Regions from separate parts of the Zoogloea sp. GDB6 genome, predicted to be linked through region 1. Evidence: predicted binding sites of a transcription regulator. Region 1 holds the regulator's gene; each other region holds the start of a gene.

What was found. The regulator sigma-54, encoded in region 1, starts transcription at its own class of promoters, with help from an activator protein. The targets are predictions, from matches to a motif close to TGGCACGCTTNCTGCTNA.
Region 2: the regulator sigma-54 is predicted to act here: its motif matches at 4,934-4,951, upstream of vnfD (nitrogenase vanadium-iron protein, alpha chain).
Region 3: the regulator sigma-54 is predicted to act here: its motif matches at 8,201-8,218, upstream of AC1PQG_RS01885 (TorF family putative porin).

The regions. Positions count from the first base shown of each region.
Region 1 is NZ_CM161497.1:68,841-79,200, forward strand. It holds gene hprK (HPr(Ser) kinase/phosphatase) at 1-731, opposite strand, end outside; gene ptsN (PTS IIA-like nitrogen regulatory protein PtsN) at 700-1,185, opposite strand; gene hpf (ribosome hibernation-promoting factor, HPF/YfiA family) at 1,345-1,668, opposite strand; gene AC1PQG_RS00325 (RNA polymerase factor sigma-54) at 1,685-3,145, opposite strand; gene lptB (LPS export ABC transporter ATP-binding protein) at 3,161-3,883, opposite strand; gene recX (recombination regulator RecX) at 3,870-4,319, opposite strand; gene recA (recombinase RecA) at 4,345-5,376, opposite strand; gene pncC (nicotinamide-nucleotide amidase) at 5,593-6,078, opposite strand; gene AC1PQG_RS00350 (phosphatidylglycerophosphatase A family protein) at 6,078-6,557, opposite strand; gene thiL (thiamine-phosphate kinase) at 6,554-7,522, opposite strand; gene nusB (transcription antitermination factor NusB) at 7,554-8,033, opposite strand; gene ribH (6,7-dimethyl-8-ribityllumazine synthase) at 8,030-8,500, opposite strand; gene ribBA (bifunctional 3,4-dihydroxy-2-butanone-4-phosphate synthase/GTP cyclohydrolase II) at 8,538-9,638, opposite strand; gene AC1PQG_RS00375 (riboflavin synthase) at 9,635-10,246, opposite strand.
Region 2 is NZ_CM161497.1:2,508,969-2,519,328, reverse strand. It holds gene AC1PQG_RS11355 (hypothetical protein) at 1-90, opposite strand, end outside; gene AC1PQG_RS11350 (NifB/NifX family molybdenum-iron cluster-binding protein) at 101-574, opposite strand; gene AC1PQG_RS11345 (hypothetical protein) at 614-1,507, opposite strand; gene vnfK (V-containing nitrogenase subunit beta) at 1,614-3,038, opposite strand; gene vnfG (V-containing nitrogenase subunit delta) at 3,090-3,431, opposite strand; gene vnfD (nitrogenase vanadium-iron protein, alpha chain) at 3,431-4,855, opposite strand; gene AC1PQG_RS11325 (dinitrogenase iron-molybdenum cofactor N-terminal domain-containing protein) at 5,189-5,899, opposite strand; gene AC1PQG_RS11320 (4Fe-4S dicluster domain-containing protein) at 5,910-6,092, opposite strand; gene nifH (nitrogenase iron protein) at 6,175-7,062, opposite strand; gene AC1PQG_RS11310 (NifB/NifX family molybdenum-iron cluster-binding protein) at 7,377-7,967, opposite strand; gene nifN (nitrogenase iron-molybdenum cofactor biosynthesis protein NifN) at 7,978-9,381, opposite strand; gene nifE (nitrogenase iron-molybdenum cofactor biosynthesis protein NifE) at 9,393-10,360, opposite strand, start outside.
Region 3 is NZ_CM161497.1:402,809-413,168, reverse strand. It holds gene AC1PQG_RS01920 (hypothetical protein) at 1-570, opposite strand, end outside; gene AC1PQG_RS01915 (ATP-binding cassette domain-containing protein) at 728-2,638, shown strand; gene thrH (bifunctional phosphoserine phosphatase/homoserine phosphotransferase ThrH) at 2,745-3,353, shown strand; gene purU (formyltetrahydrofolate deformylase) at 3,411-4,286, shown strand; gene AC1PQG_RS01900 (hypothetical protein) at 4,356-5,372, opposite strand; gene amt (ammonium transporter) at 5,463-7,001, opposite strand; gene glnK (P-II family nitrogen regulator) at 7,016-7,354, opposite strand; gene AC1PQG_RS01885 (TorF family putative porin) at 7,412-8,161, opposite strand; gene AC1PQG_RS01880 (accessory factor UbiK family protein) at 8,427-8,687, shown strand; gene AC1PQG_RS01875 (YceI family protein) at 8,794-9,360, shown strand; gene AC1PQG_RS01870 (YifB family Mg chelatase-like AAA ATPase) at 9,424-10,360, shown strand, end outside.

The DNA.
Region 1 (10,360 bases):
GGGTCTTCCTGGCCCGGCTGGCGGCGTTGCAGGTGGACCACCAGCTTGAGCTTCATCTTCCGCCGGCAGGCCGTCTCGCCGAAGATCGTGCGGATGTTGAGGATGCCGAGGCCGCGCACCTCGATGACGTCCTGCAGCAGTTCGGGGCAGCGTCCTTCCAGTACGGTCGGGGCGATGCGCGAGAACTCGACGATGTCGTCAGCCACCAGGCCGTGGCCGCGGGAGATCAGTTCCAGCGCCAGTTCCGACTTGCCGGCACCTGAGTCGCCGGTGATGAACACACCGAGGCCCAGTACGTCCATCAGCACCCCGTGCAGCGCGACCCTTTCGGCCAGCTGGCGCGACAGGTAGCTGCGCAGCAGGTCGATGACATTGGCGGACGGCAGCGGGCTGGCGAAGAGGGCGATGTCCTCGTTTGCGCACAGCGTGCGGATGATGCTCGGGATCTCCTCGTCGTCGGCGACGATGAGTGCCGGCGGGGCGTAGGAAAGGATCTCCCTGACGTGGTGGATGACCTTCTCGCGGGTCTGGCGGCGGGCCCAGGCCATCTCGGAGGAGCCGAGGATCTGCAGGCGGTCCGGGTGGATCAGGTTGAGGTGGCCGACCATGTCGGCAGGCCAGATGCGGTCTTCGGAGACCGAAATACGGGTCGCCAGGCTGCCGCAGATGTGGCGCAGCCGCAGGCGCTCCAGATTGTCGTCAAACAGCCGGCTGACCGTCGTCTGACGCATGGCTGCCCCATTGGGCGAAAAGGGTGTGGGCCGCCTGGGCATCGGGCGCGCTCATCAATTGTTCTCGGAAGCTGCGGTCGCTGAACATCTGAGCCAGTTCGGACAGCAGTTGAAGATGGTGTTCGTTGGCCTGCTCGGGCACCAGCAGCACGAACAGCATCGATACGGGACGTCCGTCGGGGGCGTCGAAGGGAACGGGGTCGGCGAGGCGGATGAAGGCACCCAGCGCCTCCTTGAGGCCCTTGATGCGGCCGTGGGGAATGGCGATGCCCTGGCCGAGGCCGGTCGAGCCGAGCTTCTCGCGGGCAAACAGGCTGTCGAAGACGGTGCTGCGGCCGATGCCGTGGTTGTTCTCGAACAGCAGGCCGGCTTGCTCGAAAGCGCGCTTCTTGCTGCTCGCCTCGAGCCCGACGACCACGTTGGTCGGCGGCAGAAGTTTGGCGATGAGGTTCATGCGAGGACTCTCCCGTGTGCGGAACGGTCCGACACAGGTTGCCGGTGAAAGGCGATTCAGGAAGATCCGGAGGCGGAGGCCGCCGGGGCCGTTGTGTCAATTGGGGCGCATTATAGCCACAACGGTCCCGGGGAAAAGCGTATTACTTAGCGCCGGGAATCAGGACTCGGCGAGGTGCTGCTTCAGGGAGTCGTGACCGTGGTCGCTGGTCTTGTCCTTGTACTTCAGGACCTGACGGTCGAGCTTGTCAATCAGCCCGTCGATGGCTGCGTACATGTCGGCATCTTCGTTCTCGACGTAGATGTCCTTGCCGCGCACGTGCACGGTGACTTCGGCCTTCTGACGCAGCTTTTCCACCGAGAGGATCACGCCGACGCTGGTGACGTTGTCGAAGTGACGGATCACGCGGTCCAGCTTGCTCGTAACGTACTCGCGGATGGCCGGCGTAACTTCGACGTGATGCCCCGTGATGTTGAGGTTCATGGTTGCTACCTTTCTGTCAGATGGTTTTGCGCAGACTGACCGGCGGAATATCGAGGGACTCGCGGTATTTTGCAATTGTCCGACGCGCCACGACGATACCCTGCTGGCCCAACAACTCGGCAATCTTGGCGTCGGACAAGGGTTTCTTCTTGTCTTCCGCTCCCACGAGCTGGCGAATCAGCGCCCGAATCGCCGTCGAGGAAGCAGCCCCACCGCTGTCGGTGGCAACGTGACTGCCGAAAAAATACTTGAACTCGAAAATGCCCCGCGGTGTGGCCATGTACTTTTGGGTGGTCACCCGCGAAACGGTGGATTCGTGTAGATCCAGCTGTTCGGCAATTTCCCGCAGGGTCAGCGGTCGCATTGCCACATCGCCATAATCGAAGAACTGGCGCTGGCGGTCAACGATCGCTTGCGAAACCCGCTGGATGGTGTCGAAACGCTGTTGCACGTTCTTGATCAGCCAGCGTGCTTCCTGCAGGTGGCTGGACAGGGAGCCGCTGGCGCCGCGGTTGTCGCGCAGGATCTGGGCATACAGCTGATTGATGCGCAGGCGTGGCATCGCGTCCGGATTGAGGCTGACGACCCAGTTGTTGCGCATCTTGCGGACCACCACGTCGGGGACCACGTAGCGGGTGTCGGCCTGGGAGAACTGGGCGCCGGGGCGCGGGTTGAGGCCGAGGATCAGCGCGTGGGCCTCGCGCAGCGTGTCGTCGCTGCAGCGCAGTGCGCGCTTGATCTTCAGGAAGTCGCGGGCGGCCAGCAGTTCGAGATGTTCGCTGACGATGGCGATGGCCAGGTCTCGGGCTTCGCTGGGGGGCTGGGTATGCAGTTGCAGGGCCAGGCACTGGCCCACGTCCTGGGCGCCGATGCCGGCCGGGTCCAGGCTCTGGATCTGGCGCAGCGCGATCTTGAGGTCGTCGAGCTCGATTTCCAGCTCTGGCGGCAACAGCGGCAGCAGATCGGCCAGGTCCTGGCTGAGGTAGCCGTCGTCGTCGAGGGCCTCGATGAGGAAGCGCACCAGCGCCCGATCCCGGTCGGACAGCGGGGTCAGCGCAACCTGGGCGTCCAGGTGGTCGCGCAAGGACGGCACCGCGGCCTGGAACTCCTGGAAGTCGGTCTCGTCATCGTCGTCGCGTTGCCCGCCACTACCCGCCGCAGCCCATTCACCGGCTTCGCCGCTACCGTCGAAATCGTGATCCGGTTCGCGCTCGCGTTCCGCCTCCCGGGATTGCTCCTGCTCGCGCTCGTGGGCGGCTTCGCTGCCCGCTGGCGCCACAGGGCCGGGTGCCTCGACGCGGCTCGAGCCGAGATCGCCCTCGGGCTCCTCCCGTTCGAGCATGGGGTTCTCCAGGAGGATCTTCTCGATCTCCTGGTTGAGTTCGAGGGTCAACAACTGCAGCAGCTTGATGGACTGCTGCAGCTGGGGCGTCAGCGCGAGATGCTGGGAGAGTTTGAGCTGGAGGCTGGGCTTCATGAGTCGTATCGGGCCTCAGAGCCTGAAGTGCTCGCCGAGGTACACCTGGCGAACCTGTTCGTTGTGAACGATCTCGTCCGGGCGGCCACTGGCCAGTACTTCGCCGGCGTTGATGATGAAGGCACGGTCGCAGATGCCGAGGGTTTCACGGACGTTGTGGTCGGTGATCAACACACCGATCCCCCTGTCCTTCAGGAAACGGATGATCTTCTGGATGTCGATGACGGCGATCGGATCGACGCCGGCAAAGGGTTCATCCAGCAGGATCAGGCGCGGATCGGTGGCTAGCGCGCGGGCGATCTCGCAGCGCCGGCGTTCGCCGCCGGATAGGGAGATCGCAGTGCTGTCGCGCAGGTGTTCGATGCCCAGCTCGTTCAGCAGCTCGTCGAGGCGGCTGGCGATCTGCGCCTTGGAGAGGCTCTGCAGTTCAAGCACTGCCTGGATGTTCTCGGCCACCGTCAGCTTGCGGAAGACGCTCATCTCCTGCGGCAGGTAGGACAGCCCGAGGCGAGCTCGCTGGTGGATCGGGCGATGGGTCAGCACCTCGTCGTCGAGGGTGATCTCACCGCCGTCGGCGGCCACCAGACCGACGATCATGTAGAAGCAGGTGGTCTTGCCGGCGCCGTTGGGACCGAGCAGACCGACCACCTCGCCGCTGCCGACGTTGAAGGAGACGTCGTGAACGACCGTGCGGGCCTTGTACTTCTTGCGCAGGTTGCTGACTTTAAGCAGGCTCATCGCCGGGGTGTTCTTTCAGGACTCTACGAATGATTTCGGTGGAAAAGCCGCGACCTTGAAGGAATCTCGCCTGCCGTGCCCATTCTCGCGCGTCTGCGGGCAGAGTGGCGAATTTTCGGCGGTGGATGTCGCGCGCTCGTTCGAGTTCGCTCTCGGCGGTGTTTTCCTCGATGGCGTCGCCGATCAGTTCGGAGGATACCCCGCGGCGGCTCAGTTCCAGTTTCAGACGGGCGGCGCCGAAGCGGCTGGCCTTGGAGCGTACGTAGGCGTCGGCGAAACGGGCATCGGACAGCAGGCCGAGGTCCACGAGGCGGTCGAGCTCGGCATCGACCTCCTCGGGGCTGCCGAGCGCGCCGAGCTTGCGCGCCAGCTCCGCGCGGGAGTGTTCCCGCTGGGCCAGGCAGCGCAGTGCGCGCTCATGCAGGCTTGCAGCCATCGGCGTGCCGTCCGGGGCCGCTGCGTCAGGCCGTCGCTGCGGCTGCCGGAGCCACCGCTGCCATCTCGGGCAGGCCGACCGCCACGCGGATCTTGTTTTCGATCTCGCGGGCGATGTGCGGGTTGGTCTTCAGGAACTCGCGGGCGTTGTCCTTGCCCTGGCCGATCTTCTCGCCGTTGTAGGCGTACCAGGCGCCGGACTTGTCGACGAACTTGTGCTGGACGCCCAGATCGATGATCTCGCCTTCGCGGGAGGTGCCCTCGCCGTACAGGATGTCGAACAGGGTTTCGCGGAACGGCGGGGCGACCTTGTTCTTGACGACCTTGACCTTGGTCTCGGAGCCGATCACCTCGTCGTTCTTCTTGATGGTGCCGATGCGGCGGATGTCCATGCGCACGGACGCGTAGAACTTGAGCGCGTTGCCGCCGGTGGTGGTTTCCGGGCTGCCGAACATCACACCGATCTTCATGCGGATCTGGTTGATGAAGATGACCAGCGTGTTGGTGCGCTTGATGTTGGCGGTGAGCTTGCGCAGGGCCTGGGACATCAGGCGGGCCTGCAGGCCGGGCAGCTGGTCGCCCATTTCGCCTTCGATTTCGGCCTTGGGCGTGAGAGCTGCGACGGAGTCGATGATGACCACGTCCACACCGCCGGAACGCACCAGCATGTCGGCGATCTCGAGGGCCTGTTCGCCGGTGTCCGGCTGGGAGATCAGCAGGTCGCCGATATTGACGCCGAGCTTCTGGGCGTAGGTAACGTCGAGCGCGTGTTCGGCGTCGATGAAGGCGGCGGTACCGCCGAGCTTCTGCATCTCGGCAACGACCTGGAGGGTCAGCGTGGTCTTGCCGGAGGATTCGGGACCATAGATCTCGACAACCCGGCCACGGGGCAGGCCGCCGATGCCGAGGGCGATGTCGAGGCCCAGGGAGCCGGTGGACACGGTCTGGATGTCGCTTTCGACCTCGCCGTCACCGAGGCGCATGATCGAGCCTTTGCCGAACTGCTTTTCGATCTGCGAAAGGGCAGCGGCGAGGGCCTTGGCCTTGTTGTCATCCATTTGTCTTGATCCTTGTGATAAGGGTTTTGGAGATTATGGCACAGAGTTTGCGTAGGAGTGGACGCAGGTGCCGCAGCAAATTTTCGCCACGAGGCATGTGGCGATGCTGGTATTTTATACAGTCGTTGGCGGGCGTCCAGCGAAATTGCTGAGCAATATTGCAATCTGCATGCCAGATGACTTTTTTGATGCCGCGCGTGCCGGCGTCGGAGATCTTCAGCGGTAGCGGCGGAGTAGTTCTTCGAGGGCGAAGACGACGGCCTGGCGGCGCACCGCTTCCCGGTCGCCGTCGAAGTGGCAGGTGGCGGTCTGGGCTGCCTCGCCGCTGCGGATCCAGCCGAAGCAGACGGTGCCGACGGGTTTTTCCGGGGAGCCGCCGGTGGGGCCGGCGATGCCCGAGATCGACAGGGCCAGGTCGGCCTCGGCGCGTTCCAGCGTGCCGCTGGCCATCGCCGCCGTGGTCTGTTCGCTGACCGCGCCGTAACGCGCCAGGGTCATCGGCGAGACGCCGAGCAGCGCGCACTTGGCGTCGTTGGAGTAGGTAATGAAGCCGCAGTCGAACCAGGCCGAACTGCCGGCCGTGGCGGTGACCACTTCGGCGACCCAGCCGCCGGTGCACGATTCGGCGCTGGCGAGCCGCCAGCCCTTGGCCTGCAGATGCTCGCCGACGAGGCGGGACAGGGTTTCCAGTTGCGCGTCCATCAGCCGATGATCCTCATCAGGATGGCCAGCACCAGCAGCGAATAGCCGGCGGCCAGCAGGTCGTCGAGCATCACGCCGAAGCCGCCGCGGGTGCGTTCGTCCACCCAGCGGATCGGCGGCGGCTTGACGATGTCGAAAAAGCGGAAGGTCACGAAGGCGGCGGCCTGCCAGGCCAGCGTGGCGGGGGTCAGCCACAGCACCAGCCAGATCGCGACGATTTCGTCCCACACGATGCTGCCGTGGTCGGCAACGCCGAGAGCCCGGCCAGTGCGTTCGCAGGCCAGCACGCCGAACAGGAAGCAGGCCACCAGCAGCGCGGCGAACATCGCGTCGGACAGCGGCGCCGACACGAAGGGGAACAGGGCCCACCCGGCCAGCGTGCCGAAGGTGCCGGGAGCCTTCGGTGCCAGCCCGGAGCCGAAGCCGAGGGCCACGAAATGGGCCGGATCGGAAACCAGGAAGCGCGGTGTGGGCTTCATGTGCTGCGGCCGAAGTGGTCGTAGCCGCTGGCCCGCGCCGGTCGCAACTGGCCGTCGCGGGTGCGTAGCGAGAGTTGTTCGGTCTGCGCCGTGATGTGGCCGATGCGGTGCAGCGGCAACCCCAGACTTTGCGAAATGGCCTCGATGTCGCCGCGGCGGTCGGCCGGCGCGGTGAACAGCAGTTCGTAGTCGTCACCGCCGGCGCTACAGGCGGTGAAGGCCCGCGCTGCGTCGCCGCAGGCGTCGGTCAGTGTGCTGAGGGGCAGCCTGGCCTCGTCGATCTCGGCGCCGACGCGGGATAGTTCGAGGATGTGGCTCAGGTCGCCGAACAGGCCGTCGGAGACGTCCAGCATCGCGTTGGCGAGCCCGCGCAGGGCAAGGCCAAGGGTGACCCGCGGCTGCGGCCGTTGCAGCGCGGCCAGGCAGTCGTCGCGGTAGGCCTTGGCCAGGCGGATCTCGCCGCGCAGGTCGGCGAGGCCGAGGGCTGCACGGCCCGGTGCGCCGGACACCCACAGGTCGTCGCCGGGGCGGGCGCCGGAGCGGGTGATGGCGGTGCCGGTCGGGACTTCACCGAAGATCGTCGGGCACAGGTTGAGTGGCCCGCGCGTGGTGTCGCCACCGATCGCGTCGATGCCGAAGGCCTCGCAGCAGGCGAAGAAGCCGCGTGCGAAGGCGGCGATCCACGCCTCGTCGGCGTTCGGCAGGCTGGCCGCCAGGACCACCCAGCGCGGCTCGGCGCCCATCGCGGCGATGTCGGAGACATTCACCGCGAGGGTCTTCCAGCCGAGGTCTTCCGGGTCGGTGTCGGCGAAGAAATGCGTGCCGGCCACCAGCATGTCGGTGGAGATGGCCAGCTGCATGCCGGCCCGGGGCCGGATCAGCGCCGCGTCGTCGCCCACCGCCAGGTCGGTGTGGCGGGCGGGACGCGTGAAGTGCCGGCGGATCAGGGCGAATTCGGAGGGCATCGCGCAGGGACGGTCCGGCGGCGGGGCCGGATCAGTTCGACTTGTCGTTGTTGCGGGGGGCGCGACGCTGCTGGGCGTTGGCTTCCACCTCGTCGGCCCGCACGCGGGCAGCGAGCTTGTCGAGCACGCCATTGACGAACTTGTGGCCGTCGGTGCCGCCGTAGCCCTTGGCCAGCTCGATGGCCTCGTTGATGATCACGCGGTAGGGCGTTTCCGGGCGATGCACCAGCTCGAAGGTGGCCATCAGCAGGATGCCGCGCTCGATCGGGGACAGCTCGTTGAGGGGGCGCTCGATGTAGGGGGCGAAGGCCACCTGCAGGTCCGGCGCATTGCCGATGGTGCCGCGCAAGAGGCCGAGGAAGAGGTCGCGGTCGCACTTGTCGAAACCGCCCACTTCGCCCATCTGGCTTTCGATGGAGGTCAGCGAGGACTGGCTCAGCAGCCACTGGTAGATACCCTGCAGCGCGAATTCGCGGGCGCGGCGGCGGGGGGACTTGTTCGGCGTGCTCATGCCAGCGCCTTCAGCAGACGGGCCATCTCGACGGCGGCCTGAGCGCAGTCGGCACCCTTCACTTGCATGCGGGCCAGCGCCTGGTCGTCGTCCTCGGTGGTGAGGATGCCGTTGGCGATGGGCACGCCGGTGTCCAGCGTGACGCGGGTGAGGCCGGCGCCCTGCTCGTTGGAGACCAGCTCGAAGTGGTAGGTCTCGCCGCGGATCACCGCGCCGAGGGCCACCAGCGCGTCGTAGCGGCCGCTCTTGGCCATGACCTGCAGGGTCAGCGGGGCTTCGAGGGCGCCGGGCACGGTGGCGATGGTGATCGCATCGGGGGCGACGCCAAGGCGCAGCAACTCGGCGGTACAGGAAGACAGCAGGCCTTCGCAGACGTCGATGTTGAAGCGGCACATGACGATGCCGACGCGGAGGCCCTGACCGTCGAGGTTCGGGGCGATTTCGGGAATGTTGTCGTAACGGGGCATGGGGTTACCTGAAAGGAGGATTCGTGGGCCGGTGGGCTCAGGCTTCGGGCGCGACGTGGCCGACGACGGTCAGGCCGAAACCGGCCATGCTCGGGATCTTGCGCGGGCTGGCCAGCAGCTTCATCTTGCCGACCTTGAGTTCGCGCAGGATCTGGGCGCCGATGCCGAACAGGCGCGGGTCCCACTTCTGGGCTGGCTTGGCGGCGGCCGGGTCGCCGGACAGCTGGGCGAGCAGGTCCTGGCCGCTCTGCGGGCGGTACAGCAGCACGATCACGCCATTGCCGTGTTCGGTGATGCGCTTGAGGGCGGCGTCCACCGGGAAGCTGTGGCGGCCACTGGTGGTGTCGAGGAAGTCCAGCACCGATACCGGTTCATGGACACGGACGAGGGTTTCGACGTCCGCACAGATGTCGCCATACACCATTGCCAGATGGACGTCGCCGGAGGTCTTGTCCTCGAAGGCGCACAGGCGGAACGGCCCGTGGGCGGTGGCGACGGTCTTCTCGCTGACCTTCTCGATCAGCTTCTCGGTGCGTGCGCGGTATTCGATGAGGTCGCGGATCGCGCCGATCTTCAGGCCGTGCTCCTGGGCGAACTCGATGAGTTCGGGCAGGCGGGCCATGGTGCCGTCGTCGTTCATGATCTCGCAGATCACCGACGCCGGTTCCAGCCCGGCGATGGCGGCCAGGTCGCAGCCGGCTTCGGTGTGGCCGGCGCGGATCAGCACGCCGCCCGGCTTGGCCATGATCGGGAAGATGTGGCCCGGCTGCACGATGTCGGTGGACTTGGCGTGGCGGGCCACGGCGGCCTGCACGGTGCGCGCCCGGTCGGCGGCGGAAATGCCGGTGGTGACACCCTCGGCAGCCTCGATCGACACCGTGAAGGCGGTGCTGAACTGGCTGCGGTTGTCCCGCGCCATGTGGTTGATGCCCAGCTGGCGGCAGCGCGCCTCGGTCAGCGTCAGGCAGATCAGGCCGCGGGCATGCTTGGCCATGAAGTTGATGGCTTCCGGCGTGATGTACTCGGCGGCGATGACGATGTCGCCTTCGTTCTCGCGGTCTTCCTCGTCCACGAGGATGACCATCTTGCCGGCCTTGATGTCGGCGATGATGTCCTGGATCGGGGCCAGTGCGCTCATGCGGAGGCTCCTTCTTCACTGTTGCGCCAGGCCTGCATGCGCTCCACGTAGCGGGCGATGAGGTCGATCTCCAGGTTCACGGTGCTGCCCGCGGCGAGGCGCTTGAGGGTGGTGACCTGCACGGTATGGGGAATCAGGTTGATCGAGAACTCGCGGCCGTCGACGCGATTCACCGTCAGGCTCACGCCGTCGATCGTCACCGAGCCCTTCTTGGCGATGTAGCCGGCGAGGGCGGCCGGGGCGCGGATGACCAGTTCGTGGCTCTCGCCGATCGGCGCGAACTTGACCACTTCGCCGATGCCGTCCACGTGGCCGGTGACCAGGTGGCCGCCGAGGCGGTCGGCCAGGCGCAGGGCCTTCTCGAGGTTCACTTCGCCGGGTTCGGCGAGACCGACCGTGCAGTTGAGGGTTTCGCGGGATACGTCGAAGTGGACGGTCTTGCCTTCTTGGGCAATCACCGTGAGGCACACGCCGTTGTTGGCGATGCTGTCGCCGAGCTGGACGTCGTCCAGGTCGAGGGTGCCGACGTCCACGGCGAGGCGAACGCCGTCTTCAAGGGGCGACACGCTCAGGATGCGGCCGGTAGCGGCAACGATTCCGGAGAACATGGGATTGGGGGCTTGGAAAGGGGAAAACGCGATTCTAGGCGATTTCCGTGCGGGGCTGGCGCTTTGTGCGGACGGCGATGCGCCTGGCTTCCGTCCCCAGGTGTAAATTCACTC
Region 2 (10,360 bases), 2.4 Mb from region 1:
CCTTTCCGCCTGGGCCAGCAGCGTCATGCTGCCGAACTTGCGGGCGCCCTTCAGGCGATTAATCGCATTCTGCAGACCACGGGTCTTCATCGTCGTCTCCTCAGCAGGTTTCGGCGTATTCGGCCGGAGCCTCCACGCCCAGAGCGCGACGCATCCACAAGGGCGGACGCTCCAGCATGCGCTGCACGTATTCGACGACCTCGGTGATGTCCCGGCTGTTCTCCATTTTCACCGGATAGACGCCCATGTTCTTGACCGTCACTGCGTGCAGATCGGACAAGCCCTTGCTGAACAGGATCGCGCAGCCGCGCACCGCCTCGATGCGGGCCGTCATGTGCTCCGCGCTGGCGCCGCCGCTCGGGTCGCCCATCGAACAGCCCATGCCGCCGCCGGGCCCCTTGCCACCATTGCCCTTCCCAGCCGCCGTACCGCGGAACTGGACGCTGTCGACGAACTCGCCGCGCTGCAGGCCGACTTCGTAGATGACGAGCTGGCGTGCGGCAGCGAAGTTGGCATTGACCTGCAGCAGGTCGTTGGTGGCGATGGCGATCCTGAGCAAACCGTTCTTTTCCATGATGGGCTCCTAGAGGTTGGGGACGATGTGAGGGACGGGTCAGGTCATCGGCAGGCCGACGACATTCACTTCGCGTCCGAAGCGGGCCCGGAAGCGTTCCGGCAGGTGCACGCCGTCGGCAGTGCGGGCGCGCCACAGGGGCAGCCGGTTCAGGGGCAGGCGACCGTCCTTGAGCGCCTCCACGGGGATGATGTGCAGCACGTTGTCGAAGACGAGGTAGAAGTCCACCGGGTAGCGCGCCGGATCGGCAAAGCGCTTGCCGATCTCGATGCACAGCAGCTCCCCATCGATGCGGAAGGCCGGATTGTCGTTGTCGAAACGGAAATGCCGGTTCATCGGCAGGGTCTGGTTGAACTGGTAGAGAATGCGGTCCTCGTCGTTGAAACCCTTGATCTCGGTGACGATGTCGGTGAAGTACTGGACCAGCATGGCCTCGACGTAGGCCTGCCCATGGGGCTGGTTGAAGGAATCCAGATAGAACAGCACGAAGGATTCGAGCAGTTCCAGCCCCATCGTGGACAGGGTGATGAACTGGGCGCAGCGTCCATGCACGCAGCGGATGCGCACCAGGCCGTCGTCCAGCTCGATGTGACCGTCCGGCAAGGCCCACGCCAGATGGCAGATGCGCAGGATGCGGTAGACCTCCGCCACAATCTTCTCCAGCGTGCTGTGCCTGGGCAGGGCCTGGTATTTCTTCCAGCTGGGCAGGTCCTCGATGTGCGGATGGGCCGAGGTCAGCAACCCTTCGAGCAACGAAAAGGCCATTTCCGTGGCCAGCAGCCCCGGAAGCTGCGGGTGGCTGTCGGCCTCCGTGGAGCCGAAGGAGAGTTTCTTCTTCTTGCTGCAGAACTCCACCTGGCGATACTCGGGCAGGTGGTGGCGGCGGCCGAAACAGGCGGCGAAGTCCTTCGCCAGATCGTCGTGCGAGAGCATCGGGGCGTCTCCGCGGTGGGTTGAGGGCGGAAACGGGGCCGGGCCCCGTTCCATTCCAGCCGGTTCCGCCTGCGCAGAACCGGCGCCTGACTAAGCCGTGGCCGGATTACCAGGTGTTCAGGATCCACTCACGATCCCTGGTGTACTCCATGTGCGCAAACATCGCGTTGGCAATGGACTCCGCCAGCTCCATCGCGCCCTTGTAGCCCACCGTGGGCTTGCGGTAGAGGCCCGCCCGATCGAAGGTCGGGAAGCCGACCCGGACCATCGGGATGTTGGCGTCGATGGCGATGTAGCGGCCCTTCGAGTGCCCCATGATCAGATCGAGCTTCACCTCGCCCTTGGCGATCTTCTTCTCCAGATCCCACAGGTCGGCGTTATGGATGATCTCCATGTCGAAGTGGGCGGAGGCCTTGAGCTCGGCGATGCGCGGGTCCTTCTTGTACTTGCTGCCCTGGTCGTCGCCGATCAGCAGCAGCACCGGCTCCAGCTCCACTTCCATGCAGAACTGGGCGAGGCCCAGCACCAGATCGGGGTGGCCGAAGATGGCAACCTTCTTGTTGGCGAAGAACATGTGGGCCAGGTCGGCCAGCGCATCGAGGGCGATACCGCGCTCGCGCACCAGCGATTCGGGGATGTCCTTACCGGTGATCTCGCTGATCTTGCGCAGCATGTCATCGGTGTTTTTGATGCCGTAGGGCGTGTTCACCAGGTTGTGCGGGACCTCGAAGGCATCCTTCAGGTATTCGCCGGTGGTCGCACCTTCGTAGCGAGCCAGGGACACCGTCGCAACGGCATTGGCGCTTTCCTGGATGTCCTCGACGGTGGTGCGGCCGTGGGTGTCGATGACCTTGTTGGGCATCATCGGCGAATCGAAGTCTTCGGTATCCACCAGCATGTTGGCGTCGACGCCCATCTCCTTCATGTAGTACTTGAGGAGCGTGATGTCGCCCGGATTGACCCAGCCGGGGATCAGATTGAGCTTGCCGTTCGGCGTGCCCTTGGTCTTGGCGATGGTCTTCACCATCGACTTCAGGCACTCCGCGTAGCCGCTCACGTGGCTACCCTTGAAGCTGGGCGTATGCACCGGCGCCAGGTAGATGTGGCGATCCGGGAACTCGGCCTTGAGGGCCCGGTTGCAGTTGTTGATGGTGCCTTCGATGTCGTCGCCGATCACTTCCGTCGAGCAGGTGGTGATGATCGGGATGACGCGCAGGTTCGGGTAGCGTTTGGCCAGCACCATCACGCCCTCCTCCACCCGCTTGGTGCCGCCGAACACTGCCGACTCTTCGTGCAGCGAGGTGGAAGCGATGTCGAAGTTCTCCTTGAAATGCTGGGCGAACAGCAGGCGCACGAACATCGTGCAGCCCTGGCCACCATGGACCAGCGGGATGCAGTCCTTGACGCCGATTCCGGCGAACTGGGCGCCGGCCGGCTGGCAGTCGTACATCGGGTTGATGATGCCGCCCCGGTCCTTCGGGACGAGTTTCACTTCGGCCGGCTTCACGGCGGCCGTATCACATGCACTCATGAGAATTCCCCTTGGCTGCGGGCAGGTGCCGAGGCCCCCGCCCGGTGATGCTCAATAAAGGTGGTGATTGAGTTCGCGGTTGGTGGAACGGGCGATCGTGGTGTCGAGCAGGCGGGCCTTGAGGCTCTCCATCACCTGGGTGATCTCGGCCTCGCCGGCTTCGCGCACCCACGGATAGCGCTCCCGCAGGTCGTCGGCCATGATCCGGCCGTCGGCGTAGTGCAGGCGCTCCATCGGCGTGTCGCGCTTGGGCGGCTTGCCGGTGAGCAAGGCCGTGGCCTGATCGACGACGCCGTGGATGTTTTCGGTGCGGTCCCAGGTACGGGAGAAGAACTGCCACAGGCAGCGCTCTTCCGTGTAGCTGAAGACGTCCTCGAGCTTGTCGTCCAACATCACGCAGCCTCCCGCAGGATCACCGGCGTGCTCTGGGCCTTGTCGCGGATATCGACGCCAGCCAGGTGACGCAGGGGGTTGTAGACCGCGTTGTAGGTGTCGCGGGCCAGATTCACGAAGCCCTCGAAACCCATGTACGGGCCGTTGTGGTAGCCGTGGCCATTCACGTACGGGATGTGCAGTTTCTTGACCAGCTCGCCAACCCGCGGGCCGGTGAAGATCACGTCCGGCTTGACCAAGTCGATGATCTCGAAGAATTCCAGCTCGTTGCCATCGTCGATGTAATAGGTGCCTTCGCGGCCGCGGGCGATGACCTTCTCGAAATCCTCCTCATGGCCGAACTTGGACGACATGGCCACCACCTGGATGCCTAGATCGTCCTCCACCGACTTGGTCCAGTGCCACAGGCGCGGCCCGCCGGTCCAGATCGCCATCTTCTTGCCCTGCAGGCGTTCCTTGTACCAGTCGAGCTTGGGCTTCCACTTGGCTTCCTCCTCGGCGATCAGCGCCTCGCCGCGTTCCTCGATGCCGAAGAAGGCGCAGATCTTGCGGATGCCCTCGGCCATGTAGCTGAAGCCCCAGGAGTCGATGTCGAGGCGCGGAATGCCGTAGCGCTTCTTCAGCTCGTTGGCGATGTAGCCGGACGAGCGGGCGCAGTTCACCACGTTGAGCTTGGCCTGGTGCATGCAGCGCAGGTCGTCGTAGGTGCCGTTGCCGGTGAAGTGGGCGACCACCTGGATGCCGAGCTTGTCCCAGTAGGTCTGCAGCAGCTGGGTGTCGCCCTGGATGTTGAAGTCGCCGATGAAGTTCATCGTGTATTCGCTGGTGATCTCCTTCTCCAGCGTCTCGACCTTCTCGTTGATCCAGCCGATATTGAGCACATGGTGGCCCTTGGACTGGGACACGCCGGAGAAGCCCGGACATTCAACGGTGAAGATGTCCACGTCCGGCCGCTCCTTCATGACCTTCTTGGCCACCGCCTTGATGTCGTCGCCGATCAGCGCCGTCGGGCAGGTGGTGTAGACGATCATCCGCTTGATGTCCGGCATCTCGTCGAAGGCCTCGTTCATGCTCTGCTCGAGGCGCTTTTCGCCGCCGAACACGATGTGGCTTTCCTTCATGTCGGTGGACCACACGTACTTCATGTTGAAGTGGCCGTTGTCTGTCGGGTAGCGCTTGGTGTGCCAGGTGTCGTAGGCGCAGCCGAGCGGGCCGTGGATCATCTGGATGGTGTCCTTCAGCACACCGCCGATCACCAGCTTGGCGCCGCAGAAGGCGCAACCGCGCTCGGACAGGGTGCCGGGAATCGTCGCCGCGTTGGCAATCGGCAGGTATTCACGGGTGTCCTCATCGGGCGCCTTGAGGTAGATGTGTTTCTGGCGCTCGGGAATGTCCTTGTCGCATTCGAGCAGGACCATGGGCATGGCATTTCTCCTTGCAATTGATTCCGGGCTGGCCGGAGTGGAAACGAAAAAGCATTTCGATCGGGAAGGCAATTCCATTTAGCATCGAGCGTGCCATGCACGCCTTAATCAATTTCATGAAATTGGATTTGCAATAAAATCAATGCATTGGGTGGTTATATAGTGAGTCTTCATTTCCAATTCCGCCTTTTGTGACCTCAAATCCGTTCGCCCGCGTACCATGCGCAATTCGATGTTCGCGATTGTGCGTGGGCGCCTCTGGCCCTGAATAAGAAAGACCCGTCGCGCCAATTCCGGCGGGACGGGTCTTCGATATGAGCTATAGGGAAATCGCTATTGCAGGCTCGATCCGCAATGGAGGACCAGCGGTCTTGGCCTTTCAAGCCTTCCGGCTTTGACGAGCCAGGGCGGCGGCGTGCCCTGCAGAACTTCCTGGATCCGATCCAAGGCCCAGCGCGCGGCCATCGGGCTTCCGTAACCCAGTGGATGAACACCGAGGCGCATGAGGCGCGCCACATTGGATGTACCCACGCCGACGGTCAGCAGCAGGTGGCAATCGGCAATGCACTCCGCCCGCCATCGATTGCCGTCGTCGGTTGCCTTCGCGGCCGCTGTGCCGCGCACGTCGATCAGCCGCGTTTCCGTCGCGCTCAGCTGGAAGACAAGAAAGCGCAGACAAGTGTTGAAGAAGCCGTCCAGTTGCAGCCCCGAATCGGACGCAACGGCGATGCGGACGGAGCCCGGCATGTCGCCGTCCTCATAACGCTGGATCGGCGGGATCGTGGTGTCGATGATGTTCACGGACGCCCGGTCCGTCAGGAATGCGAGGGCTTCCCGCAACTGCGGGCGCGGCACCTGCAGCAGTACGCCGCCGGGTGCGGCCCGCAATTGCGCCACCGTCAGCGAGCGGAGCTTGCGGTCGGTCAGCGGAAACCCCAGCAGCGCAATCAGTGCCTGCACCACGTCGGCCACCGCCACGCCGGGTAGCACCCTTGCAGCCAGGCCGATACGCAGCGCGAGGTCCGCCGAGAGTCTGGACGTCATGCTGCGGTCCCTACACCGGAGTGATGGCGCCGGACGCGCATTCGGCAAGACAGGCTGGATCGCCATCGCATTCGGTACAGGTTTCGGGGTTGATGGAATAGATGCCGCTCTTCTTCAGTACCGAGCGGGTCGGGCAGACCGGCTTGCAGTCGCCGCACAGGCTGCACGCATCCGGATCGATCATCATGGCCATGGCGAACTCCAGGCGGAGGTCCGGCAGGTGTCGGGGCCGAGAGGCCGCGCACCTGCCGGACCCGGTGAATGAAACGTCGTCGTCAGGCGACGGCCAGTTCTGCGGCGGTCTTGCCAACGATGGACTCGTCCTCCTGCTCCATGATGCCGAACTCCATCAGCAGCTCTTCGAGGCCGTCCATTTCCAACGGCGTCGGGATCACCAGCTTGGTGTTGTCGATCACCTTGCGGGCCAGCGCGCGATACTCGTCGGCCTGCTTCGCGCTCGGGTCGTACTCGATGACGGTCATGCGGCGGATTTCGGCGTGCTGCACGACGTTGTCGCGCGGCACGAAGTGGATCATCTGGGTGCCCAGGCGCTCGGCCAGGGCCATGATCAGCTCGTCTTCGCGGTCGGTCTTGCGGCTGTTGCAGATCAGGCCGCCCAGGCGAACGCTGCCGGAATTGGCGTATTTCACGATGCCCTTGGCGATGTTGTTGGCGGCGTACATGGCCATCATTTCGCCGGAGCAGACGATGTAGATTTCCTGGGCCTTGTTCTCGCGGATGGGCATGGCAAAGCCGCCACACACCACGTCGCCGAGCACGTCGTAGAACACGAAGTCCAGGTCTTCGTCGTAAGCGCCCTCTTCTTCCAGGAAGTTGATGGCGGTGATGACGCCACGGCCAGCGCAGCCGACGCCAGGTTCCGGGCCACCGGATTCGACGCACTTCACATCACCGAAACCGGTCTGCAGCACGTCGTCGAGCTCCAGGTCCTCCACCGAGCCGGCTTCGGCGGCCAGGTGCATGACCGTTGTCTGGGCCTTGGAGTGCAGAATCAGGCGGGTCGAGTCAGCCTTGGGATCGCAGCCGACGATCAGCACCCGCTTGCCGGCTTCGGCGAGCGCCGCAACCAGATTCTGGGTGGTGGTGGATTTGCCGATGCCACCCTTGCCGTAGATGGCGCATTGACGCAGTTTCTTGCTCATTTCTATTACCCCGTTTGATTGAATGAAGACTGGCGGCAATTGATCAGCAAGGGGCATGCCATTATTCTTTGATGGCGAATTTCCTTTTGTTTTCACGTCATTCGGAATTGGAAAGTCAATTTCCGTAAATAAAGCCGTTCGTTTGAGTACGAAGCCATCCGGCCGCGTTCGCCTCCGTGCGAGCCGCGCGCAACATACCAGACCCTGAAATGCAAAAAGGCCGGATAAATGGACAACCCAAGAGTCCATTTATCCGGCAAGGCTCCGAGCACTCCCCGCTGCGGTGGATGGCACGCCCCCCGCGGGAAGATCGGTCAGGCTAAATCGTCCACCGAGGTAATCAGTTGATGGATCACGGTGGGATTCAGGGCGGTCGATTCCGCGTCCCAATCCTCTTCCGCAAGAGTGTCGAAACGGCCGGGCGATTTCTCCAGCCTCGCCACGGCGCGGTCCACCCAGGCCAGTCCGCCGTAGTGCAGCGCAAAGCTGACCTCATTCAGCAAGTCCATGATCTCGTGGCCGTTATCCACGATGATCGGTTGCACGTCGAGAGCCATCAGGCGGCGGATCGACGATGCGCCGATGGACGCGGCATAGACCGCCGCACAGCCCTTCAGAAAGTCCAGCTTGGCGATCACCTTGTCCTCCGGCGGTTTGTCCGGCGGAGGCAACACGTCTTCTGGTGCGGGGGCGTAGGGCTGCGACGGCAGATGGGCCACGCCCTGCAATTCCCGCGGCAGACCCTTGTCCTTGTTGCTACCCTTCATTTCCACCTTGATGAACTCTCCGATGCCGACGAGGCTGGCCCGCCCGGGCTCCACGTCGAACAGGACCAGGCGATCGGCCGCACCGAAATGCAGGTCGACCTTTTGCTGGTCCGTTGAGGCAAATGCAATGCGTAACATGGGATTTCCTTCAGCCGAGAAGTGTTGATGCGCCGGACACGGCGGGTACGCTCCCGTCCATTTCCGGAGGGCGCTCCTTTCCATAGAAGGAGTGATACGGCGCGATTTCCGGGCGGGCCGTGCTGGCGAGATTGGCCAGATCGAATAGCGCCTGGCGGCTCCCGGCGTAGCCGACCCATTTGCGGGCTGCGCCGCCGAAGATGTCGTACAGCGGAAAGCCGGCTCGCAGCAGCGGAATGCGCAGCCTCTCCGCGATGTCCGCGCCATGGGAGTTGGCGATCAGCACCTGGGCCTTGCCCGCCTGGGCCTGCGCCTCCAGGTCTTCCAGATCACCGACGACGACCGCCTCGATCGGCAGATCGACCAGCCCTTCCGCGCGGCTCGACGCCACCGCGGCGACCACCTGGATGCCGACGCCGGTCAGGAAGTGCGCCAGCATGCCCAGGTGGTCAGGGTCGGCAGCCACACCAAGGCGCAAGGCACCCAGCACGAAATGGGTATCGACCATCGCGTCAAGCAGTTGCTCGCGTAGCCTGTCGATCCCGTCGGGTACGGAGCGCCCGGAAAGCCCGGCCAGCACCTCGGTGAAGGCATCGCATGCCGCCAGCCCCATCAGCCCGTCGAAGCGGTGATCCGGCACACCGGTGCGGGCTTTCAGCCGATCCGCAGCGGTGAAGACGGACGGACCGACGGCCAGCGTGGCGATGGATTTGCCCATCGTCGCCACGTCGATGCGCGACACGCCGCCGCGCGACAGGGTCGAGAAGCCCGCCGGGTCGAAATGCCCATCCAGGCTGCCACCCAGGTCCGGCAGCATCACCGGGCGCAGGCCGAAAGCCTCGATCCAGGCCCGCACGGCTTCGGCGTCGCCCGGCGTCAGCATCGACGACAGCAGCACGTTCACCTGCCGGGGCCGGTAGCCAGCCACCCGGCCCTCCGGCACCAGGTGCTCGATGACGGCTTCCAGCGCGCGCGCATAGCCGCTCTCCAGGCTGCCGAGCGTATCCGGTGTGTTGATCGGAATCACGCTGATGTCCATGAATTCCGGACTGCTGCGCTGGAACTCCTTGACCGTCCGCGCGATGTCGGCACCCTGGGTCTCGGTCAGGCCGGTGGTCATCAGGCCGATGACCTCCGGGTTGTTGAGTTCGGCCACCGTCCGCAGGGCTTCGATCACGCTGTTGTCGGCGCCCATCACCGTCACCACCTGGTCCATCGCGGTGGTCTGCAGCGGCACGGGTTCGCGGAAGTGGCGGGTGAAGAAGACCTTGCTGAAGGCTGTGCAGCCCTGGGCGCCGTGCTGCAGCGGCACCGCCTGGTCCAGCCCCAGCACGGCCAGGGTGGCGCCCATCGGCTGGCTGACCTTGAGCGGATTGACGGTCAGCGGCTTGTTCGAGATATGCACCATTGCCATGTCGGCCTCCGTCAGGCGCAGGCCAGGGCCATGGCGCGCCGCTGGTGCCACGCCGGCTTGAGAACGAGCTGCGCCCAGATCGGGTTGTCGATCACGTCGGCGATGTGCTGCGCCAGTTCGACGAGGCCGTCGTAGCCGGCGTAACCGAAGTCCCGCTCGTGGTTGATGTCGAGGAAGGGGATGCCGGATTTGAGCGCCGGATACAGGTAGCGCCCGCCGGCAAACAGGATGTCGACACCGTAGTCGCGACAGGTCTCCATCAGTGCGCTCTGGTCGTTGTTGCCGATCATGCGGGCTTCGGGGCCCATCAGTGCGCGGATGCGGGCACGGTCCTCCTCGGTGGACTTCTCGGTGCCGGTCGCCACGACGTCCATGCCCAGGTCCTGCAAGGCCGATACGATGGACCAGGATTTGACGCCGCCCGAGAAGATCAGCGCCCGCCGTCCGGCCAGACGCTCGCGGAACGGCGCGAGACGCTGGGCCACCCGGCCCTCCTCCCGGCCGATCACGACCTCGGTACGCACACGGAAGTCCGCGTCGCCGACAAGCCCGGCGAGATCCCGCAGGGCCTGGGAGGTGTCCTCCACACCGTAAAAGCTGCCTTCGAAGAACGGGGTGCCGTAGTCCTCCTGCAGCTTGCGCGCCACGTTGAGCATCGCCTTGGAACAGACCACCATGTTGGCTTTCGCCCGGTGCATGGTCTGCACTTCATGGAAGCGCGCATCGCCGGACAGCGTGCACAGGATGCGCAGGCCCAGTTCGTCGAACAGGGGCGCGACGCGCCAGAACTCGCCGGCGATGTTGTATTCACCGATCAGGTTGATGTCGTGGGTCGGCAGACCATCCGGGCGCGGCCGGGCCGGCTCGGGCTCACGGGTGCCGATCACGTGGCGGTACAGCGTTTCGCCGGCGATCCGGTTTCCGAGGCTTTTGCTGCCATAGAAGCCGGCGCAGTCCACCGGAACCACCGGAATCTGCC
Region 3 (10,360 bases), 330 kb from region 1:
GGCACGTTTTTCCGCGGCCTTGGCTGCCCGCTCCTTGTAGGCACGACGGTCGCTCTCGGCCTGACTGGCACGCTGCGCCGCCGCCGCGGCCTCGGCGGCCCGGCGCCGCGCATCTGCGGCTTCCTTGGACTGACGGGCCTCGGCCTCGTGCAGCGCGCGGGACTTGCCTTCCTGCTCGCGCTCGATGCGCCCGGCGTCCTTGTCCGCCAGAGCGCGCAGGCGCGCTTCGCTGTCGGCACGATTGCGGGCCTCCTGCTCGGCCTTTTCGACAGCCTTCTGCGGCGCCTGCTCGACCTGCCCTGCCATACGTTCAGCGTAACGACGGTTCTTTTCAGCCAGCTCGATGCGCCCCGCCTCCAGATCGAGGGCACGTGCCTGACGGGTGTCCTCAACGTGGCGCTGGCGCACGCGATCGATGCAGCTGTTCACCAGAAAACGTTCGTAGCAGGCGATCTCGTCCGCCTTGAAGCGGACCTCGGCGGCTTCGCGCAAGGCCTTCGCCTCCTCGCGCATCTTCTCCGCACGAGCCTTTTCCGCGCCTTCATCGACGGGGGATTCCTGGGCTTGCACGGTCCCCTGGCACAACAGCGCCAACAACAACACGGACAGACTGGCGGAAAGGGACGATCGGCGGAACGGACGGCTTCGATGCATTGGACGACAGGGCTGGACACGACGGAACTGCTTACAATACCGGATTTCCTGCCCGCTTACCGCTTCCGCTGCCGTGATCCAGTTCCGCAATCTCCGCCTCGCCCGGGGCGTAAAGACTCTCATCGAAGGCGCCAGCCTGCAGATCCACCCTGGCTGGAAGGTCGGCCTCACCGGTGCCAACGGCTGCGGCAAATCCAGCCTGTTCGGCATGCTGCGCGGTGAGCTCCACCAGGATTCCGGCGACCTGGAGATGCCCGCGTCGTGGACCATTGCCCACGTAGCCCAGGAAACCCCGGCCCTGCCGCGCCCCGCCATCGAATACGTGCTCGACGGTGACGCCGAGCTGCGCCGCATCGAAGTCGCGCTGGAAAAGGCCGAAGCCGCCCACGACGGCGAGGAGATCGGCCACCTCCACGGCCGCCTGCAGGAGATCGGCGGTTACGCGGCCCGCGCCCGCGCCGCCGCGCTGATGGACGGTCTGGGCTTCAAGGTTGCCGAGATGGAACGCCCGGTAGCGGACTTCTCCGGCGGCTGGCGCATGCGCCTCAACCTGGCCCAGGCGCTGATGTGCCGCTCCGACCTGCTGCTACTCGACGAACCGACCAACCACCTCGACCTGGACGCGGTCATCTGGCTGGAACAGTGGCTCACCGACTACCGCGGCACGCTGGTGCTGATCTCCCACGACCGCGACTTCCTCGACGCAGTCGTGAACCAGATCGCCCACATCGAGAACCAGCAGCTCACCCTGTACACCGGTGGCTACTCCAACTTCGAACGCCAGCGCGCCGAACGCCTGTCCCAGCAGCAGGCAATGTTCGAGAAGCAGCAGCGCGAGCGCGCCCACCTGCAGAAATACGTGGACCGCTTCCGCGCCCAGGCCACCAAGGCCCGCCAGGCCCAGAGCCGCATCAAGGCGCTGGAGCGGATGGAGGTCATCGCCGCCGCCCACATCGACAACCCGTTCACCTTCAGCTTCCGCGACTGCACCGCCGCCCCCGATCCGCTACTGCAGATCGAGGATGCCGCCGCCGGCTACGTGGACAAGCCGATCCTGTCGGACATGAAGCTGACCATCCGCCCCGGCGAGCGCATCGGCCTGCTCGGCCGCAACGGCGCCGGCAAATCCACGCTGATCAAGCTGCTGTCCGGTGGCCTGCAGCCGACGGCCGGTGTGCGCCGGGAGGGCAAGGGCCTGCAGCTCGGCTACTTTGCCCAGCACGCGCTGGAGAGCCTGCGCCCGGACGAATCGCCGCTGCAGCACATGTTGCGCCTCGACCCGCAGACCCGCGAGCAGGAGCTGCGCAACTACCTGGGCGGCTTCGACTTCAACGGCGACATGGCCACCACGCCCTGCGGCCCCTTCTCCGGCGGCGAGAAATCCCGCCTGGCGCTGGCCATCCTGATCTGGAACCAGCCTAACCTGCTGCTGCTCGACGAACCGACCAACCACCTCGACCTGGAAATGCGCCACGCCCTCACGCTGGCCCTGCAGGACTACGAGGGCGGCATGGTCATCGTGTCCCACGACCGAGCCCTGCTGCGCGCCACCTGCGACCGCTTCCTGCTCGTCGATGGCGGCCGCCTGACACCCTTCGACGGCGACCTGGACGACTACAAGGCCTGGTTGGCCCAGCAACGCGCCGCCGATGCCGCCGCCGGCCAGTGCCCGGATAAAGCCGCCGACAAGGCCAGCCGCAAGGCCGACCGCGAAGCCGCCGCCGCCGACCGCCAGGCCCGCCTGGCCGCCCGCCGGCCACTGGTCAAGGAGCTGGAGCAGCTCGACAAGAAGCTCACCCCGTGGAACGCAGAAAAGGCCAAGCTGGATGAACGTCTCGCCGACCCGGACCTGTACACCGGCCCCGACGCCGGCGAGGTGCCCAAGCTGCTCAAGCGCCAGGCCGAACTCAGCGAGAAGATCGACGAAGCCGAACTGCGCTGGCTCGAACTGCATGAAGCCCTCGATGCCATTCCGGCTGACTAAACCGGCCGACTCGACACTCACCACGCAATCCCGCTGAAGCCGTCGCAGTCTCTTTGCTAGAATCACGGATTCGCCAAATCAACCGCCGTAACCTGGAGCTTTTGCCGTGCAACTCGTCTGTCTCGACCTCGAAGGTGTTCTCGTCCCCGAAATCTGGATCGAATTCGCGGAGCGCACCGGCATTCCCGAACTGCGTCGCACCACCCGCGACGAGCCGGACTACGACAAGCTCATGAAGTACCGCCTGGACCTGCTCAAGCAGCACAAGCTGGGCCTGCCGGACATCCAGAAGGTGATCTCCGAGATGGGCCCCGAGCCCGGCGCCAAGGACTTCCTCGACGCCCTGCGCAAGGATTTCCAGGTCATCATCCTGTCCGACACCTTCTACGAATTCGCGATGCCGCTGATGGAACAGCTCGGCATGCCGACCCTGTTCTGCCACAAGCTCGAAGCCGACGCAGAGGGCTATCTGGTGAACTACCACCTGCGCATGGCCAACCAGAAGAAGGAAGCCGTCCAGCGCTTCAAGGAAATCAACTTCAAGGTCATCGCCGCCGGCGACTCCTACAACGACACCGCGATGCTCAAGGAAGCCCACGCCGGCATCCTGTTCCGTGCGCCGGACAACGTCATCGCCGAGTTCCCGCAATTCCCGGTGGAGCGCGAGTACAGCGGCCTGGCCGCCCAGATCCGCGCCGCCTCCGCCCGCATCTGATCCCATCCGATACGCCGGTCGCGGCCCCGTGGCCGGCGGCCGGTGCCTGAGCCCATCATGCACCGCGAACGCTTCTACACCCTCTCCGCCTCCTGCCCCGACCGCACTGGCATCGTCGCCAAGGTGTCCGGCTTCATCGCCGAACACAAGGGCTGGATCCTCGAAACCGCGCTCCACGCCGAACCTGCCGTCGACAGCGAGCACCGCGGGCGCTACTTCATGCGCATCGAGATCAAGGCCGATTCGCTGCCCTTCATGCTCACCGAGTTCCGCGAGCGCTTCCGCCCGATCGCCGAAGAGCTCAACATGGACTGGAAGATCACCGACTCGGCGGTCAAGAAGCGCGTGGTGATCCTCGTCTCCAAGCAGGAACACTGCCTCTACGATCTGCTGGCGCGTTGGCAGTCAAAGGAACTGGACATCGAGATCCCCTGCGTGATCTCCAACCACGACACCTTCCGCGGCTTCGTCGAGTGGCACGGCATTCCCTTCCACCACGTTCCCGTCACCCCGGACAACAAGGCCCAGGCCTATGCCGAGGTACAGCGCCTGTTCGAGGAATCCCACGGCGACACGATGGTGCTGGCCCGCTACATGCAGATCCTGTCGCCGGAGCTGTGCGCGGCCCATCCGGGCAAGATCATCAACATCCACCACAGCTTCCTGCCCAGCTTCGTCGGCGCCAAGCCCTACCACCAGGCCTACGCCAAGGGCGTCAAGCTGATCGGCGCGACCTGCCATTACGTGACGGCCGACCTCGACCAGGGCCCGATCGTCGAACAGGACGTGATCCGCATCGACCATTCCGACTCGGTGGACGACATGGTCCGCTACGGCAAGGACATCGAGAAGGCCGTGCTGGCCCGCGGCCTGCGCTACCACCTGGAAGATCGGGTGCTGGTGCACGGCAACAAGACCGTCGTGTTCCGCTGAAAGTCAGTCCGCTCCGTAAAAAACGACGAAGGCCGGCGGATCGCCGGCTTTTTCACGTCTGCCGCGTAGCTACAGCAAGCGCATCCCCGCCGCGAAATCCAGCTTCCTCTCCACCACCGCATCCCGGGCGAAACTGGCCAGGAAGGCGCTGCGCCGGGTCCCGACGGCCGTCGGGGTCGAGAATTCAATCAGCGGGACGTTCAACGCATCGTCCTTGTCCGCCTCGACCAGCACGTTCATCGCATTCACGCGCAGTGCCAGGCGCCGGGCGTGGATGATCCGCTCCGCCGCCAGCAGGGTCTCGATCACCGCGGCCAACACCATTTCCAGGCCTGCACCGGAGACGCTCCTTTCGACCAGAGCAGCTTCATTGTCGGCTAGCTGACGCCGCAGTCCATCCAGATCGCGGCCGCGCCAGGAATGGCATTCCAGCGCATCCAGGCCCGGCCGACTCCGCTCCAGCAGGCTCAGGCGCGTCTGCAGCAGCTGATGATCGAAGGGCAACTGGTCGCTCTGCCGCTGCCGCACGGCAATCTCCTGCAGCGCGGCCATCACCAAACCTTCTAACACCAGTTCGTGGATGCGCCGGAACAGCGCTGCCTCATCCGCGGCAAATGCAAACAGCCGGAAATGCTGGAAGCTGACCGTGGTCTGTGGCACATCCTGACGCAGTTGGTCACCCTCCAGCACAATGCCCAGCACGTTCTGCTCGACCCGCGTCGCGGCCACCATGCAGCAGACGCGCTCGAGCCCAACTGCCGCAGGCGAAGCCAGGAAGTCCTGGAGATCCACACTGGCCGATAACGTCTCCGCCACATCCGCCGGCCGGGCAAAGACAGTACGCAACACGGGGTTCTGCGACCAGGCCTGGGAATTCATCTCCACGCATGGCGGAATGCACGCCACCACCTGATCCGCATACTTCAGTGCATGGGTCACTGCCGGACATAGCCGCGAGGAGGCGTCATCCAGAAACTGCAAACGCGGATCGATGCTGCCGATAACCCGCGCCACGGCCGCCTGCAGGCGCTCGTCGCCGGCACATGACGCCGAACGCCCGCCCAGCAACCAGTCAAAAAAACCCATTTCTTCAATCCTCGATGACGCCAGCGGGAAGCATACAAACAAAAACGGGCGCCGCAGCGCCCGTTTTCGTGATGAAACGACCTACCGGAATTACTGGTGGTAAGCAGTTTCGCCGTGGGAGGTGATGTCCAGACCTTCGCGCTCTTCGTCTTCCGGCACGCGCAGGCCGATGAACATGTCGACCAGCTTGTAGGAAATGAAGGCCACGACAGCAGACCACACGACGGTGGTGCCGACGGCGGTCAGCTGAACGATGACCTGGTCGCTGATGGAGTAGGTATCGGCAGCCTTGTTGGCCACGTAGTCCCAGATGCCGACGCCGCCCAGGGACGGGGAGGCGAACACACCGGTCAGGATGGCACCGAGGATACCGCCGACGCCATGCACGCCGAACACGTCCAGGGAGTCGTCAGCACCCAGCATACGCTTCAGGCCATTGACGCCCCACAGGCAGACCACGCCAGCCAGCAGGCCGATCACGATCGCACCGACGACACCGACGAAGCCGCAGGCCGGGGTGATCGCCACCAGGCCGGCCACTGCGCCGGACGCAGCGCCCAGACCGGACGGCTTGCCCTTGATGATCCATTCAGCCAGCAACCAGGCAACAGCAGCAGCAGCGGTGGCAACCCAGGTATTCACAAAGGCCAGCGCGGCAGAGCCGTTGGCTTCCAGCGCAGAGCCGGCGTTGAAACCGAACCAGCCCACCCACAGCAGGGAGGCACCGACGATGGTCAGGGTCAGGCTGTGCGGAGCGAAGGACTCGCGACCGAAACCGACGCGCTTGCCAACCAGGAAGGCACCCACCAGGCCAGCCACGGCAGCGTTGATGTGCACCACGGTGCCACCGGCGAAGTCGAGGGCGCCCTTCTGGAACAGGAAGCCAGCCGTCGCGTTGGCGGCATCGGCCGCTTCAGCGGTGGTGTAGGCATCCGGACCCGCCCAGTACCAGACCATGTGAGCCATCGGCAGGTAGCTGAAGGTAAACCACAGCACGGAGAACAGCAGCACGGCGGAGAACTTGATGCGCTCGGCGAAGGCGCCGAGGATCAGAGCCACGGTAATGGCGGCAAAGGCACCCTGGAAGGCCACGTAGATGAACTCGGAGATGACGACACCCTTCGAGAAGGTGGCGGCGACCGAATCCGGCGTGATGCCCTTCAGCAGAACCTTGTCGAGACCGCCGAAGAAGGCGCTGCCCTCGGTAAAGGCGATCGAGTAGCCGTACAGCACCCACAGCACGCTGATCAGCGAAAACACCGTGAACACCTGCAGCAGCACGGACAGCATGTTCTTGGTACGAACTAGGCCACCATAGAACAGGGCCAGGCCGGGAACAGACATCATGATGACGAGGGCGGTAGCCACGATCAGCCAGGCGTTGTCACCCTTGTTGGGCACCGGAGCCGGTGCGGCAGCGGCGGCTTCAGCCGGTTTGGCCTCAGCAGCGGCAGCCGGCGCGGCGGCAACTGGTGCTTCGGCCGGCTTGGCGGTGGCAGCCGCCTCTGCGGGGGCGGTCACCGCGGGAGCGGCGGTCGGCGCGGCCGGAGCGTCCTTGTCCTGGGCCAGCGCATGGCCCGCAAATCCGACCGTCAGGGTCGTCAGCAGGGCAGCGAAGATTTTTTTCATGATGGGAAGCTCCCTTACAGCGCTTCGGCACCGGACTCGCCGGTACGGATGCGGATGGCTTGTTCGAGATCGAACACGAAGATCTTGCCGTCACCGATCTTGCCGGTGCTGGCAGATTTTTCGATGGCTTCGATGACCTGGTCAAGGATCTCGGTCTTGACGGCAGCCTCGATCTTCACCTTGGGCAGGAAATCGACCACGTATTCCGCGCCGCGGTACAGCTCGGTATGGCCCTTCTGACGGCCAAAGCCCTTCACCTCGGTCACCGTGATGCCTTGCACGCCAATGGCGGACAGGGCCTCACGCACTTCGTCGAGCTTGAAGGGCTTGATGATGGCAGTTACGAGTTTCATGGTTGGGTCCTCTTGCAAGGCGACCCGAACGAGCCGCCGCGCGGTTACGGGGGGAAGTTAGAACGTACGGGTGATGGTCAGCTGCACGCGGTCCTTGCCCAGATCCTTGCCGAAGGCGTTGGTGTAGAAGGCCTGGCTGGCGTTGGTGTTGATGTAGTTCAGGCCGACAACGACACCCGCCGCGATATCCTTGGTCACGCCCAGCTTGTAGTCGGTGTAGGAGGCGCCGCTGTTGTCACCGTGGATCTTCTGGCGACCGACATGGCCGATCAGGTTGAGGCCCGGGGCCAGCTCGTAAGTGGCGGTGAGGTCGAGGTAACCGGAGTTCTTGGAGTCGGTCCAGCCGAACAGGTCACTAAAGGAGTGGGAGTACTTCAAGGTCAGGAAGGTCCAGGAACCGGCGATGTAGCCTTCGATGGTGTTCGGGTTGTTGCCGTAGCCGGAACCCGGGTAGAAGTACTGCAGCAGACCCACGTCATAGCCGAAGTCGCCGACGGTGTTCTTGAAGCCGCCGTAGAAGTCCATCTCGATGCTGTTGCTGACCGTCGGGCTGCCATCGGTCAGCCAGGACACGTTGGACGCCCAGGTGCCGACGTACAGACCGCTGGAATGCGCGTAGTCGAAACCACCCTGAATGGCCGGCTTGCGATTGGTCTGACCGATACCGCGGTAGATGTACTCCGACGCCAGCGTGACGTTGCTGGTGAAGGTGTGCTCCGGAGCGGGAGCGGCATCTTCAGCGCTCGCCAGGGACGGCAGAGCGGCACAGGCTGCGATCAGGGCAGAAGCGATAACGGTCTTGCGCATGATTGGGTTCTCCTAGTATTAAAAGTTGGCTCACACGTTTTAGCAATCACCATGCCAGTTTTAAAAAACTCATTATTTCAATGGGTTGATATACAAAATGGGCTTCTGCTGCAGCGCAGAAAAAAATCATTCCGCACCACTTTGGGAGTACGCACCAATCGGGGGCGCCGTGTTGGTGCATGGGGCACGGCAACGGCCACTGGAGTCCAATGCTAAACTTGAACACAACTTGGATTTTTCCCCTTTTCCCGTGAGGAACGCTGCCATGGCCAATCCCAAAATCCTCGATGAAATCGGTTCGAAGGTTTCCGAACTCCTCGCCAACAGCCCCGCCAAGGATCTCGAAAAGAACGCCCGCGCGCTGCTAGCCAGTGGTTTCTCCAGGCTCGACCTGGTGACCCGCGAGGAATTCGACCTGCAGAAGGAAACCCTCGCCCGCTACCGCGACAAGCTGACCGAACTCGAACACCGGGTCGCCCAGCTGGAATCGGAGCTGGCATCACGTCCGCCGGCAGAGGCGGGTTGAACCTTCCCACCGTTCCGACGGTCATTCAAGGGCGCCCCCGGCGCCCTTTTTCATGCCAGCCCCAAAGCAATTACAACTCGCCATTTCGGTTTACCGGAGACATCCCTTGAAGAAGCTGCTCGCTCTGCTGGCCGTCGCCAGCGCCCCGGCATTCGCCGCCCCGGTCAGTTACACGATCGACTCCAACCACACCTACCCGCTGTTCGAAACGGACCACCTCGGCTTCTCGACCCAGCGCGGGCGCTTCAACAAGACCAGCGGCAAGATCGTCCTCGACACCGCCGCCCATCGGGGCTCGGTGGAGGTCAGCATCGACGCGAGCTCCATCGACATGGGCTTCGCCAAATGGAACGAGAACATGCGTGGCGAGGGCTTCTTCAACACCGACGCCTACCCGACGATCAGCTTCAAGGCCGAGCGCTTCAACTTCGACGGCGACAAGCCGGTGACCGCCGAAGGCAGCCTGACCCTGCTCGGCATCACCAAACCCCTGCAACTCACCCTGTCCCGCTTTCACTGTGCCCCCCACCCGCTCAACAAGCGTGAAACCTGTGGCGCCGACATCACCGCCCGCCTGAAGCGTTCTGACTTCGGCATGACCAAGAACATCCCGTCGGTCAGCGACGAGGTTCGCCTCGTGATCTCGGTCGAAGCCTACCGCGACTCTCAATGACAATGAACTAAACCCGGGGCAACACCTGGGCTAGACTGCCGGTTTATTCCAAAAAAATACGCCGTGAGTATAGCCCTTGTGACAAGCCGCGCCCTCGTCGGCCTGCTCGCCCCGGAGGTCACAGTCGAGGTGCATCTGGCCAACGGACTGCCCGCCTTCACGCTGGTCGGTCTGCCCGATGTGGAAGTCCGCGAAGCCCGCGACCGCGTGCGCGCCGCACTGCAGACCGGGCAGTTCGAGTTCCCCCAGCGGCGTATCACAGTCAACCTGGCGCCGGCCGACCTGCCAAAGGAAGGCGGTTGCTTCGACCTCCCCATTGCGCTGGGCATCCTCGCCGCCTCCGGCCAGATCCCCGCCAAGCAGCTGGACCGCTACGAGTTCGCCGGGGAACTGTCCCTCACCGGTGAACTGCGGCCGGTGCGCGGCGCACTGGCGCTGGCCCGGCAGGCCGCCCACAGCGGGCGCACGCTGATCCTGCCGATCGCCAACGCCCCCGAAGCGGCGCTGGTGCACAACGTGCAGATGCTGCCGGCGCGCAGCCTGTCGGCCGTAGCCGCCCACCTGTGCGGACACACGCTCCTCGCCCCCCACGACGGCGAGACGCTGGCGCTACCGGCGGCCTATCCCGACCTGGCCGACGTCAAGGGCCAGGCCCACGCCCGCCGGGCCCTGGAGGTTGCCGCCAGCGGCCAGCACTCCCTGCTGCTTTACGGCCCGCCGGGCACCGGAAAATCCATGCTGGCCCAACGCCTGCCCGGCCTTCTGCCACCGATGGACGACCAGGAGGCACTGGAAAGCGCAGTCGTGCAGTCCATCGAAGGCAGCTTCCGCCCCGAGCGCTGGCGCCAGCGTCCCCTGAGAACGCCCCACCACACTTCGTCGACGGCGGCCTTGGTCGGTGGCGGCGGCACGCCCCGTCCAGGCGAGATCAGCCTCGCCCACAACGGAGTACTCTACCTCGACGAACTGCCCGAGTTCGATCGCCGCGTGCTCGAGGCCC